DNA from 3 places in the Oceanobacillus sp. CAU 1775 genome. Region 1 is predicted to be linked to each of the others. Evidence: riboswitches for the same ligand, from Rfam matches in the RefSeq annotation. Region 1 holds a riboswitch; each other region holds the start of a gene.
The links. Region 1 has a riboswitch for S-adenosylmethionine ahead of ACXYMZ_RS01560 (O-acetylhomoserine aminocarboxypropyltransferase/cysteine synthase family protein). Riboswitches for the same ligand answer to the same signal wherever they lie in the genome.
Positions count from the first base shown of each region.

Region 2: linked by a shared signal. The riboswitch ahead of ACXYMZ_RS08175 (methionine ABC transporter ATP-binding protein) and the one ahead of ACXYMZ_RS01560 (O-acetylhomoserine aminocarboxypropyltransferase/cysteine synthase family protein) in region 1 are both predicted to bind S-adenosylmethionine.
Region 3: linked by a shared signal. The riboswitch ahead of ACXYMZ_RS15355 (MetQ/NlpA family ABC transporter substrate-binding protein) and the one ahead of ACXYMZ_RS01560 (O-acetylhomoserine aminocarboxypropyltransferase/cysteine synthase family protein) in region 1 are both predicted to bind S-adenosylmethionine.

Region 1 covers NZ_JBTLRO010000001.1:323,729-327,961, forward strand. The annotation lists gene ACXYMZ_RS01560 (O-acetylhomoserine aminocarboxypropyltransferase/cysteine synthase family protein) at 1-1,588, opposite strand, end outside; SAM riboswitch class I at 1,733-1,849, opposite strand; gene rarD (EamA family transporter RarD) at 2,032-2,949, opposite strand; gene megL (methionine gamma-lyase) at 3,210-4,233, shown strand, end outside.
Region 2 covers NZ_JBTLRO010000004.1:54,933-59,165, forward strand. The annotation lists gene ACXYMZ_RS08150 (acyl-CoA dehydrogenase family protein) at 1-119, shown strand, start outside; gene ACXYMZ_RS08155 (arsenate reductase family protein) at 313-669, shown strand; gene gcvH (glycine cleavage system protein GcvH) at 750-1,133, shown strand; gene ACXYMZ_RS08165 (toprim domain-containing protein) at 1,291-1,647, shown strand; gene ACXYMZ_RS08170 (thioredoxin family protein) at 1,672-1,986, shown strand; SAM riboswitch class I at 2,051-2,152, shown strand; gene ACXYMZ_RS08175 (methionine ABC transporter ATP-binding protein) at 2,243-3,271, shown strand; gene ACXYMZ_RS08180 (methionine ABC transporter permease) at 3,264-3,920, shown strand; gene ACXYMZ_RS08185 (MetQ/NlpA family ABC transporter substrate-binding protein) at 3,949-4,233, shown strand, end outside.
Region 3 covers NZ_JBTLRO010000012.1:6,007-10,239, reverse strand. The annotation lists gene ACXYMZ_RS15360 (methionine ABC transporter ATP-binding protein) at 1-753, opposite strand, end outside; gene ACXYMZ_RS15355 (MetQ/NlpA family ABC transporter substrate-binding protein) at 952-1,770, opposite strand; SAM riboswitch class I at 1,860-1,971, opposite strand; gene ACXYMZ_RS15350 (acetamidase/formamidase family protein) at 2,057-2,965, opposite strand; gene ACXYMZ_RS15345 (GntR family transcriptional regulator) at 3,155-3,535, shown strand; gene ACXYMZ_RS15340 (ABC transporter ATP-binding protein) at 3,532-4,221, shown strand; gene ACXYMZ_RS15335 (hypothetical protein) at 4,218-4,233, shown strand, end outside.

The DNA.
Region 1 (4,233 bases):
CGTTTTCTAACCAAAGAATCTTACTCTGTTTATTAATTAACTGTTCAATTGTCTCAGCAGGAAGCTCAGCGTTACCAACTAATAGTGCATCAAGAGAATCTTCAATTGCTGTAAGCTCGGAGACATCTTCATTTTCTCCTACACTAACTACTTTAAAACCATAGTTTGTAAGTTTTTTCTTCGTAGATTCATCAACCGCAAAGACTGCAACTGTTTTATGTCTTAGGCCTTCGCTTCGGTCAAATGGTGAGTGTAGTAACCATTCGATGGCATCCTGTTTCGTCGCTTGAAGCTGTGGTGCTTCTCCAGTAGCTTTTGCGATTGCTTGGTCTAAGTCAGCTAAAATATCTGTTGTTGACTCAAGTCCAATCGAAAGACGAATAAGTTCTTCCGTTGTTCCACTCTTCTTCAAATCTTCAGCACTTAGTTGTTGATGCGTTGTTGAAGCAGGGTGGATAATTAACGATTTCGCATCGCCGACGTTAGCTACATGTGACCATAGTTTAATATTATCGATTACTTTTCTACCAGCCTCACGACCACCTTTGATACCGAACGTGACAACTGATCCGCCACCTCGTTGTAAATATTTCTGTGAAAGTTGGTAGGAAGCATGGTTTTCTGAACCAGGATAGTTAACCCACTCTACTCCAGGATGGTTTTCTAAATAAGTAACAACTTCTTTTGTATTCGATAAATGTTTTTCAAGACGTACCTCTAATGTTTCAAGGCCTTGAACAAATGTAAATGCGCTTTTCGGACTTAGTGAAGCACCAATATCACGTAAAAGCTGTACACGTAGTTTTGTCGCATAAGCTGCTGCACCAACGTCAACATATTTCAATCCGTTATAAGTTTCGTCAGGTGTCGTAAATTCTGGGAAACGTGGGTTATCCCAGTTGAAGCGTCCACCATCAACTACAACTCCGCCAACGGTTGTTCCATGTCCACTTATCCATTTTGTTGCAGAGTGAACGACAATATCTGCTCCCCAGCTAATAGGTTTAGTATTCAATGGTGTAGCAAAAGTATTATCAATGATTAAAGGTAATCCATTTTCGTGTGCAATCTCAGCTACAGCTTCAATATCGAAAACATATAGACTAGGGTTCGTAATTGTTTCTCCAAAAATTGCTTTTGTTTTATCTGTAATCGCAGCACGGAAGTTTTCAGGATTTGTACCATCAACTAGTTTCACAGTAATTCCGTACTTTGGAAGTGTATGGACAAATAGATTATACGTACCACCATATAGATTGCTGTCTGCGATAATTTCATCGCCAGTTCCAGCGATATTAAAGATTGCAAAAGTAATTGCAGCCATTCCTGATGATGTTGCTACTGCTGCAACTCCATCTTCTAGTTGAGCAATTCTTTCTTCAAATGCTGCAACAGTTGGATTTGTAATTCTTGTATAGATATTCCCTGACTCGGCAAGACCAAATAGATTTTGAGCATGTTCTGTATCTCTGAAAACATAAGCCGTTGTATCATAGATTGGTAAAGCTCTAGCTCCTGTAGTTGGATCTGGTTCTTGCCCCGCATGTAGTGCTAGTGTTTCTGGTTTTTGAAAATGAAAGTTTGACATAAATAATTCCTCCTTTGATTTTAGCGCAGTAGAACTGGCTGTGAAAAATGTACTCCTTGCTTGAAGCTCATTTCATCTGGAGGAAGGCGACAAAAAGCCCCCTTCCTAAGAAGAGGGCGTATAGTTTTAAGTATACTGTTCCTCCTCTTATCTTCCAGATCGATTGTGATCTGTAGGATTTAGCACCATCAAAAGCAAAATATCTGCTCTTAGGTTGCCGGGCTTCACAGGGCCTATTCCCTCCGCCGCTCTTGATAAGAGATGTAATTGTTATAAAAGACTGATCAATAAAAATTGTTCGGCCTTTTCTAAATTTAAAGATGATTATAGCCTGAGTTGATATCTAATGTCAACCATATAATTTAAATAGTTTTATTTTGATCAAAAATTAGTGATCTAGTAACCTACTTAGAATAGGTTCGCGTGCAGTACATTAACTTTCTTTATTGACGTTCACTCAAACGTTTGTTTTGCTTCGCGGGCCGGTAGTAAACCGTACTTAAGTATAGAAACAATGCTGTCCAGATGAATGCAAATGCAATTAAATTATCCTTAGAAAAAGGTTCATTATAAACAAATACGCCAAGAATTAACATGAGTGTTGGCGTTATAAATTGTAAAATACCAACCATCGATAATGGAATAACTTTAGCTCCCATTGAGAATAAAATTAAAGGTACCATTGTTGCAATTCCACCGCCAATTAATAATAAATTATCTTGAACAAATGGTGTGGTAACCTGAAAAGATTGTTCTGGTAAAAATACTAAATATAATATAGCTACCGGAGCAATAATCATTGTCTCAATTGTAATACTATGGACGGCAGAAAGATTTGTTTTCTTTTTAATCAAACCATAAGTAGCAAAACTCACCGCGAGTACGATAGAAATCCAAGGAAAAATACCACTTTGGAATGTAAGATAAAGTACTCCAATCGCAGCTAGCACGAATGCTACTCCTTGTTTCCAAGTCACAGATTCACGTAAAATAACGATTCCTAATAAAATACTTACGAGTGGATTTATGTAATAGCCTAGACTCGCTTGCAGGACATGTTCATTAGCAACTGCCCAAATAAATAAATACCAGTTGATCGTGATTAATATTGTTGCAGCAGTTATTAATAACAATTTTTTAGGCTCTCGGAATAAGTTTCTTGTTTCTTTAAGAAAAGAGGAAAATTGTCTTAAGAGTACAAGCAAAATTAACATAAAAACAAAAGACCAGATTAAACGATGCGCAAGAATTTCTGCAGCGGGAATATGATCAATCCACTTCCAATAGATGACTAAAAAGCCCCAAATCAAATACGCACTAAACGTCGAGAGGCTACCCAATTTGAACTCCCTAGACTCCAACTTTTCATCTCCCTTTTCCTTATCTATAGATTAATTCTAGAAGTAAAATTTATAAAACGCAAATTCTTTAACTCATTAAAGCGAAAAAGATTTATCTCCATGCAAACTATTGCATCATACTTTCAAATGAAGAAAACGCTTTCATTGTACTGGAATTTACAGTATGCTAAAGAAAGAAGGTTATAGAAACAAGCCATAAAATAGGGAGAGAAAACTAGTCATCCTATTTAAAAAGTATTTTAGTAAAGGGGTAGAAGAAGATGACAAAAAAATATCAAAAGTTTGAAACAGCTGTCATTCATGAAGGTTATGAACCAAAAGAAATGCTAGGGAGTTTAGCTGTACCACTATTTCAAACATCGACATATGTTTTCGACTCAGCAGAGCAGGGTGAAAAACGTTTTTCAGGAGAAGAAGATGGCTATATTTATTCAAGACTTGGGAATCCTACTGTTCGAGTTTTAGAAGAACGAATTGCAGCTCTTGAAAATGGAGAAAGAGGGTTAGCATTCGGTTCAGGGATGGCAGCAATTTCCGCTATCTTAATTGCGATGACGAAAGCCAATGATCATATTCTTTGTTCTTCAGGATTATATGGTTGCACGTACGGCTTATTAATGATGATGAAGGATAAATATAATATTACATCTGACTTTTCCATGCTAGATTCAGAGGAAGAAATTCGTGCTAGAATCAAACCAGAAACAAAAGTTATTTATGTGGAGACACCGATTAACCCAACAATGAAACTAATTGACTTAGAGCTTGTTGCAAAAGTAGCTAAAGAATTTGATATTCCAGTAGTTGTTGACAATACTTTTTGCTCACCATATTTACAACGCCCATTGGATTTAGGTTGTGATGTCGTTGTTCATAGTGCAACTAAATATATTGGTGGTCATGGAGATGTCATCGCAGGTCTAGCTGTTGGGAAAAAAGACTTTATGGATGAAGTCGCAATGACAACGCATAAAGATATCGGTGGAATAATGTCTCCACTAGATGCATTTTTGCTTATTCGCGGTTTGAAAACTTTACCGATTAGAATGGATCGCCATTGCGAGAATGCGAGTAAGATTTACGAACAGTTGAAAGAACATCCTAAGGTGGACAAAATATATTTTCCTGATGATCCAAATAGCCCGGATTATGAGATTGCTAAGAAACAAATGAAATATGCAGGTGGAATGATTTCCTTTGAAGTTAAAGGAACAAAAGAAGATGCACAGCGCTTCATGAATAATTTAGCGTTTATAAAAATTGCAGTAAGTCTTGGAGACGCAG
Region 2 (4,233 bases), on a different contig from region 1:
CACTTCGTATGATGCTATCTTCCCTACGCAAATTAACACGTCACAATCCAACAAATGTTGTAGAGAAAAAACGTGAAATTGCGAAAGCGATCATCGATAAAGAAACGTATGTAATTTAATTTTTATATAGATAACAGCGTGTAGCTTTTGGCTATGCGCTGTTATTTTAATTTAAACGATGATCTATACTAATAGTCATTTAATGGGTTCTACCATAGTTTCGATGCCTAAAAATGCTTTTAATGTAATGAACGAACGTTGTATGATAAACTATATTTGAAAAATGAAATCGAAATGAGGGGTAATTTTATAATGAGTCTTACTTTTTATTGGTACCCAAATTGTGGGACATGCAAGAAAGCAAAAAAATGGTTTGAAGATAATGATGTTGCATATGAAGCGGTTCATATTGTTGAGGATACTCCAACGAAAGAGGAACTTATCGAACTTATTGAAAAAAGTGAGTTGCCAGCTAAGAAATTCTTTAATACTAGCGGTAAGAAATACAGAGAACTAAATATTAAAGATAAAATTAAAGATGCATCATTAGAAGAAATGGCCGAGATCCTTGCATCTGATGGAATGTTAATTAAACGCCCAATCGCAACAAACGGAATGAAAGTAACGGTTGGTTTTAAAGAAGAAATTTACGAAGAGACGTGGAAATAAAGAGTAAACTCTTGTTTTACTTTATATCTATTCCATTGTATAGTTAAAATAATAAGATAATTGAAAGGGTGGCAGTGAATATGAGTTTACCAGAAGGATTACTTTATTCAAAAGAACATGAGTGGATTAAAAAAGAGGGAAATAAAGTACGTATCGGCATTACAGATTTTGCACAAGATGAATTAGGAGATATTGTGTTTGTTGAACTCCCTGAAGTTGATGATACGATTGATGTAGAAGAATCATTCGGAAGTGTAGAGTCAGTTAAAACTGTTTCAGAATTATATGCTCCTGTAAGTGGTAAAGTGGTTGAAGTAAACGAAGAGCTTGACGACAGCCCTGAATTAGTAAATGAGTCACCATACGAAGAAGCATGGATGATTGTTGTCGAACTTGATGACGAAAGCCAGTTAGACAACCTTCTAACTGCGGAACAATATCAAGAGGTTATCGACGAGGACTAATTTTCATTAACTAAATAATATTTTAAGCAGGCTAACAATACAATTTCATGTATGGTTAGCCCTTTGTCTTTCATATACTAAAAGAATGAAGGAAAAGTCTCTATTATTTATAAACTCAAACGAGCAAACTGCTTGCTTAGATAAGGGGAGCAATGAGATGATGAATTATGAACCTGAAAAGGTAATTATTGTTGAGGGTTTAACAGATAAGCGAAAAGTCGAAGAGGTCCTTGATGAAGATGTAACAATTATCTGTACGAATGGTTCTCTCAGTCTTCATCGTTTTGATGAATTATTAGAGACTTATCTTTTAGACGAAAATGATGTGTATATTTTAGTTGATGAGGATAAACAAGGTAATAAGCTTAGAAAGCAATTGGCTAGAGAGTTGCCTCACGCAGAACATATTTATATAAATAGTGATTATCGCGAGGTAGCTACTACGCCACATAAAGTCCTTGCTTCTTTATTATTAGCAAAACGCTTTACAGTGAGAACACTATATCTAATTTAATAAATTTTAATTTAGGGTGAGTTTATGCAGGAAATATCAACGGAAGAGTTACAATCTGGTAATTATATTTTATTTATTTATACCCCATTTTGTGGTACATGTAGTGTTGCTCGAGCAATGCTTGAAAATATTGAAGCCATTCATAAACAAACGATTTTTTATGAAATGAATGCGAATTTCGAAGAGGAATTTATGCATGAACATAAAGTTGAACAGGTACCTTGTCTATTTATTATGGAAAATCATGAAGTGAAAGAAAAGGTCTATACTTTGCATTCAACTGGAAATATATATCGTTATTTATTGAAATATAAACCAGAATTATTCAGTCAAGTATAATCTTTGTTGACAATAAGGAATTGTAATGCTACTATTATTTCTAATCAATTTAATAACTAAATATCTCTTATCATGAGCGGTGGAGGGACTGGCCCTTTGAAACTGCGGCAACCTTCAATTTTATATTGAAAGGTGCCAAATCCTGCAATTTATTGAAAGATGAGGGAACGGTAGCGTATATTTAAATTTCCTACGCCTTTCTGTTCTCTAACAGGAAGGCGTTTTTTAGTATATTTTTTAGAGAGGAGAAACGGTATTGATTTCGATTAAAGGTTTAAGTAAAGTATATTCCACAAAAGACAAGCAAATCACCGCGGTTGATGATTTGAACCTTGAAATAAAAGACGGTGAAATCTTCGGTGTAATTGGCTATAGTGGAGCAGGAAAAAGTACATTCGTACGTTTGATCAACCGTTTAGAAGAGCCATCGACTGGTAGTATTAAAATTAGTGAAAAAGATATCACTTCACTAAAACCCGATGAACTAAGGGTTGCAAGACAAGATATCGGCATGATTTTTCAACACTTTAACCTACTCTGGTCACGAACAGTTGCTGAAAACATTGCATTTCCTCTCGAAATAGCTGGGGTGAATAAGCAGGAGAGAGAAACAAGAGTACAGGAATTAATTGATCTAGTTGGGTTAACTGGTCGCGAAAGTGCTTATCCTTCACAACTAAGTGGTGGGCAGAAGCAGCGTGTTGGGATAGCTCGTGCACTAGCGAATAAACCGAAGCTCTTACTTTGTGACGAAGCAACATCTGCGCTAGATCCCGAGACAACGAATTCCATCTTAGAATTGCTAGTTGATATCAACAAACGATTGGGATTAACGATTATATTAATTACTCATGAAATGCAAGTGATTCGTAAAATATGTCACCGTGTTGCTGTAATGGAAAACGGAGAAATCGTTGAACTTGGAAACGTATTAGATGTTTTCTTACACCCTACTCAAGATGTGACAAAGAAATTTGTTGGTCAGATTATGGGGATGAGTGAAGAGGATAATGATTTAGATAGTATTATTCGTGCAAATCCAAGTGGGAAATTGTTGAAGCTTCAGTTTATTGGAGAGCAAGCGAATCAAGCTTTAATAAGTAGATTAGCAAAACAATATGCGATCGATATAAATATTCTCCAGGGTAAAATAACGAATACGCAAGCAGGTAGTTATGGAACATTATTTGTACAAATGATTGGTGATGAAGCAGAAGTTTCTAAAGCAATTGCTTCTGTTAAAGCAGAAACCTCTGTAGAGCTGGAGGTTATAGAAAATGCTTGAAAATTTAAAAGTTGATGAACTTATTACAGCAACAAACGAAACACTATATATGACATTTGCTTCCTTAATAGGAACGGTAGTATTTGGAATTGCTCTTGGTTTACTTTTATTTTTAACAACAAAGGGTGGCATTTGGGAAAATAAAATAATTAATGTCACTACTGGCGGAATTGTTAATATCTTTCGTTCGATTCCCTTTATTATTTTAATAATTCTTTTATTCCCTTTTACAAACTTCTTATTGGGGACATTAAGAGGTCCTACCGCAGCTTTACCAGCACTAATTATAAGTACTGCTCCCTTCTATGCGAGGCTAGTAGAAATTGCATTTAAAGAAGTTGATAAAGGAGTTATCGAGGCTGCAAAATCGATTGGTGCAAAAACAAGAACGATTATTTTCAAAGTTTTACTTCCTGAATCGATGCCTGCCCTTGTTTCTGGCATAACCGTAACAACAATCGCACTTATTGGTTATACGGCAATGGCTGGATTAATCGGAGCGGGAGGCTTAGGAGACTACGCATACTTCTATGGATTTCAGAGAAGAGATTTTGATTTAGTCTTCGCATGTACGATCATTATTTTAGTTATCGTCTTTATTATTCAATTTATTGGGGATTATATCACTAATAAGTTAGATAAAAGATAAAATATAAATTACTTAAGGAGAGAAAAAAATGAAAAGAATTTTAGGATTTATTTTATTGTCATTTATTTTACTGTTAGCTGCTTGTGGAAGCAGTGATAACGAAACGGATACAGGTGCTGATACAGAGGATAATACAAATGGTGAAGCACAAGAAGAGGAAAGAGTTGAGCTTGTAATTGGAGCATCAAGTACACCACACGCTGAAATTTTAGAACAGGCAAAACCTTTACTTGAAGAAGAAGGAATCTTTATCACAATTGAACCTTACCAAGATTATGTATTACCAAATGAAGATTTAGAAGAAGGTAGCTTA
Region 3 (4,233 bases), on a different contig from region 1:
TGAAGACAGTTTGCGTTGCGAAATAGTGTTTAAAAATTTATTTGTTGTTTCATGTTGTGGGTTCGTAAACAGATCAATCGTTGAACCATGCTCAATGACATTCCCGTCCTCCATGACATATACATAGTCACAAATCTTTTGGATGACATTCATTTCATGTGTGATTAGTAAAATCGTAATCCCGAATTCTTGATTGATTTTCAAAAGTAAATCTAAAATAGAATCGGTTGTTTCCGGGTCCAATGCGCTAGTTGCTTCATCACTTAAAAGAACAGTCGGCTCTTGTGCTAATGCACGAGCAATCGCAACACGCTGTTTTTGTCCGCCAGATAATTGAGCTGGGTAGGAATGATGACGGTCGGCAAGTCCAACAATATCTAGATACTTAACAACTCGCTCTTTAACTTCACTTTTGCTTAGTCCAAGTAACTTTAAAGGAATCGCAATATTATCGTAAACTGTTGCTGTCTTTAATAGATTAAAACCTTGGAAAATCATCCCGATATTCTGTCTTGCTTCTCGCAGTTTTGGTAAAGGAAAAGATGTCATATCTTCACCGTCTATAAAAACTTTACCTTCAGAAGGGCGCTCCAGAAGGTTAACACAGCGAATCAAAGTACTTTTTCCGGCACCACTATAACCAATGACACCATGAATTTCACCTTGCTTCACTTGTAAATCTACATTCTTTACGGCCTCCACAACGCCATTCTTTGTGTTAAACGATTTCGATATATTTTCTAAAACAATCATTCCATCTCTTCCTTTCAAATCTGCTAACCGGGCGCTTTCACTTTTGTTATCGTCTAGTTCCAGCGCCCAGCGACTATCAAACTTCGCTTTCTTCCAATCAATAAGTCAACATCGGTTCGTCCCTCACCGTGTTTCCTTTATTTCATTACAGAAAGCTCCAGTTTGTACGTCGCTAATCGGGCGCTTTCACTTTTGTTTTTACCAACTAGCCTCATATGTCCCTGGATAAGTCTCGTTAATATAATCTTTCACTTCATCGGAGTAATATGCTTTTTTAAGTTTTTCAATTACTGGATCATTCAAGTTCTCTTCACGGATAACCAATTGGTTAACGTAGGGTGAGTTCGTTGATTCTGTAAAGATAGAATCTTCTGCTGGATTTAATCCATTAGATGTTGCAAAGTTACCGTTGATTACTGCTAAGTCAACTTCATCTAACATTTTTGGAATCTGTGCTGCATCTAATTCAATAAACTCTAAATTCTTCTCGTTTTTCGAAATATCAAGAGGTGTTGCTGTTTCTTTAGAATCAGTGTCTAACTCAATTAGACCAGCTTCTTCAAAGATAATCAGACCTCTTGCTCCGTTTGTCGGGTCATTAGGAATTCCAATTTTCGCCCCGTCAGGTGTATCTTGAATATCTGTGATAGTTTCTGAATAAACACCAATTAAACTCATGATTGTTGGGAATGCCGCTGCTAGGTTTGTGTCGTGGTCTGCGTTAAATTGATCCATAAATGGCTTATGCTGATAGCTGTTTGCATCAAGTTCGCCTTCTGCTAGGGTAGTATTTGGAATAATATAATCTGTAAATACAACAAGTTCAATTTCTAGACCATCTTTTGCTGCATTTTCTTTTACAATATTGAATACTTCTTCATGTGGCCCAGCTGTCACACCAATCTTTAACTTCTCTTCGCTAAGTGCCGAGTTTTCCTCAGCTGCATCTCCACTTCCACATGCTGCTAAAATTAGTACAAATATAATTGATGTTAAAAATAGTAAGCTCTTTCTCATTTTGTATGACTCCCTTTTTGTTTTTTTATATTTTCCATAAAAAAATGCCTTTCAATTCAAATTGAAAGACATCGCGAAATAAAATATTTTGCTTATCTTTCAGAATTAGAATCATTCTGTAGGAATTGGCACCTTCCCAGTATAATACTGGAGGTTGCCGGACGTCATTGGGCCTAATCCCTCGGTCGCTCTTGATAAGTTCCGTTATTATTAAGTTTTATGGAAAATAAATTTAAATATCACTATATCTGCTTATTTGCTAACTGTCAACTAGAAAACTTAAAAACTATTTATTTTCTATTAATTCAACACCCAAGTCACGCAACAACCACTTCGGTACAGAAAGTCTCGCCGTCTTCCAAGGATTCACAACTTGTCCAACTTCTAATTGAGCAAGCATACTCATTAGCATGGTTACCTCGCTTATCGGCTTTCCTGTTTTCTCCACAAGTCTTTCAATCATTAATGTTCCTGCGAGTTTCGCCGCTGTTTCTAAATCCTCAGCAGATGCAATTTGAGTAAAAACTTCATCGTTCTCTAGCATCGGATGCTCAATTTTTTCACCTTTAATAACATCTAAAGTAACAACAACATTTCCCGCAACTTCCACTCCTGAACCACTTACTTCACCGTCACCCATCGCAGCATGTAAATCTCCAAGAGCAAATAGTGCACCATCAACTGCTACGGGGAAGTACAGTGTTGCGCCTTCATCAACTAATTTCGTATCCATATTCCCACCATGTGCACCAGGAGTTCCGCAGTTTACGCCTTCACCTTCTGGAGCGACACCAATGACACCAATCATTTTATTTATCGGAGCTTCAATGCCATTAAAAATTACTTTATCGTCTTTGATTTGCATGATTTTAGCTTCCATCTTATCGATCACATGACCCATAATTCCTAATTCAGGGACGACTGCCATTACACCTTGATTTCTAATATCAATCTTTTCGATTTTGACTTTTAAAATATCACCTGGTTTAGCACCTTCGACGAAAATTGGCCCTGTCGCAGGATTAATTTTATTCCAATCAATTCGATCAATCACTGTATCTTCCGATTGAATTTGGTCTTCAAAACAGTCATACGTTTCGATTTCAAGTGTTGTACCAGCTTCAACAACTTTTGTGTGTGGATTCGTCTTATTGAATTCATAAATAATACCTGATTCGCGATCTACTTTTTCCAATATTCTTCCCTCCAATTATTATAGCTATCTGAATGTATATCTATACTTTATCAAATATTTTGAGAGTTCGCTTAGAAATAGATTAAATACTTATTGACTTCTTTCTTGTATTAAGCATATAATACAAGAAAGTTGATGTATTAAACGCTTAATACAAGAAATGCTATTTTAGAGCGTTAGGAGGACCGTATGAAAATTACTTTTAATAAAAGAGACCCCGTTTATATTCAAGTCGTTCAACACTTTAAAGAGAAGATAATAAGTGGAGAATATGCAGCTGGAGAGGAAATTCCCACGAGAAGAGAACTCGCAAGTCTGTTGAAAATTAATCCAAATACCGCTCAAAGAGCATATAAGGAAATGGAGGAGGCAAATTTGATTATTACTGAGGGCAACAATCCGAGCAGAATCACGAAGGATGAGAAGGTGTTAAATAATCTCCGCACTCAACTAATTGAAGAGGCTGTCCATTCTTTTATAACAGCGGTTAAACCAATTAATATGCCAGTGGACGAAATCATTGAATTAATCAAAGAAAAATACGAAAGCGAGAAAGGAGCACAGAAATGATCGAAGTAAAAAATATCACAAAAAGTTTTGGCAGAAAAAAAGTGCTTCAGGGTGTTTCTTTTACTGCAGAACGTGGGGAAATAACCTGTCTAATCGGTATAAACGGAGTTGGTAAAACAACCATTCTAAATGGAATTATGAACCTGACACCAATGACTAGTGGTGAAATTTTAATAGATGGTAAAAAAATATCAAAGGAATCATATGAAAAAATAACTTTTATTCCTGATGCAATAACGATGTTACCGCAAATGAAAATTAGTGAAGCAATTGATTTTATGAAAGACTATTACACGAGTTGGAATGACAAAAGAGCAGAAGAACTCCTGCATTTTTTTAAGTTGAAAAAGGAAGATAGAATCTCAAGTTTATCTAAAGGAAATGTCGCTAAAGCAAATTTACTATTGGGCTTGGCATTAGATGTAGATTATTTATTAATGGATGAACCATTTTCTGGGATTGATATATTTAGTCGTGAGCAAATAGCAGATGTTTTCACAAGCCATTTAGTTGAAGACCGTGGCGTTATCATTACAACTCATGAAATAAATGATATTGAACATCTCATCGATAAAGTTGTGTTAATTGATGATGGTATTGTCTTTAAAGAATTTAACACAGAAGAAATGCGCGAGGTGGAAGGGAAATCAGTAGTCGATGTGATGAGGGAGGTCTACCGCGGATGAAGAACTATTTTA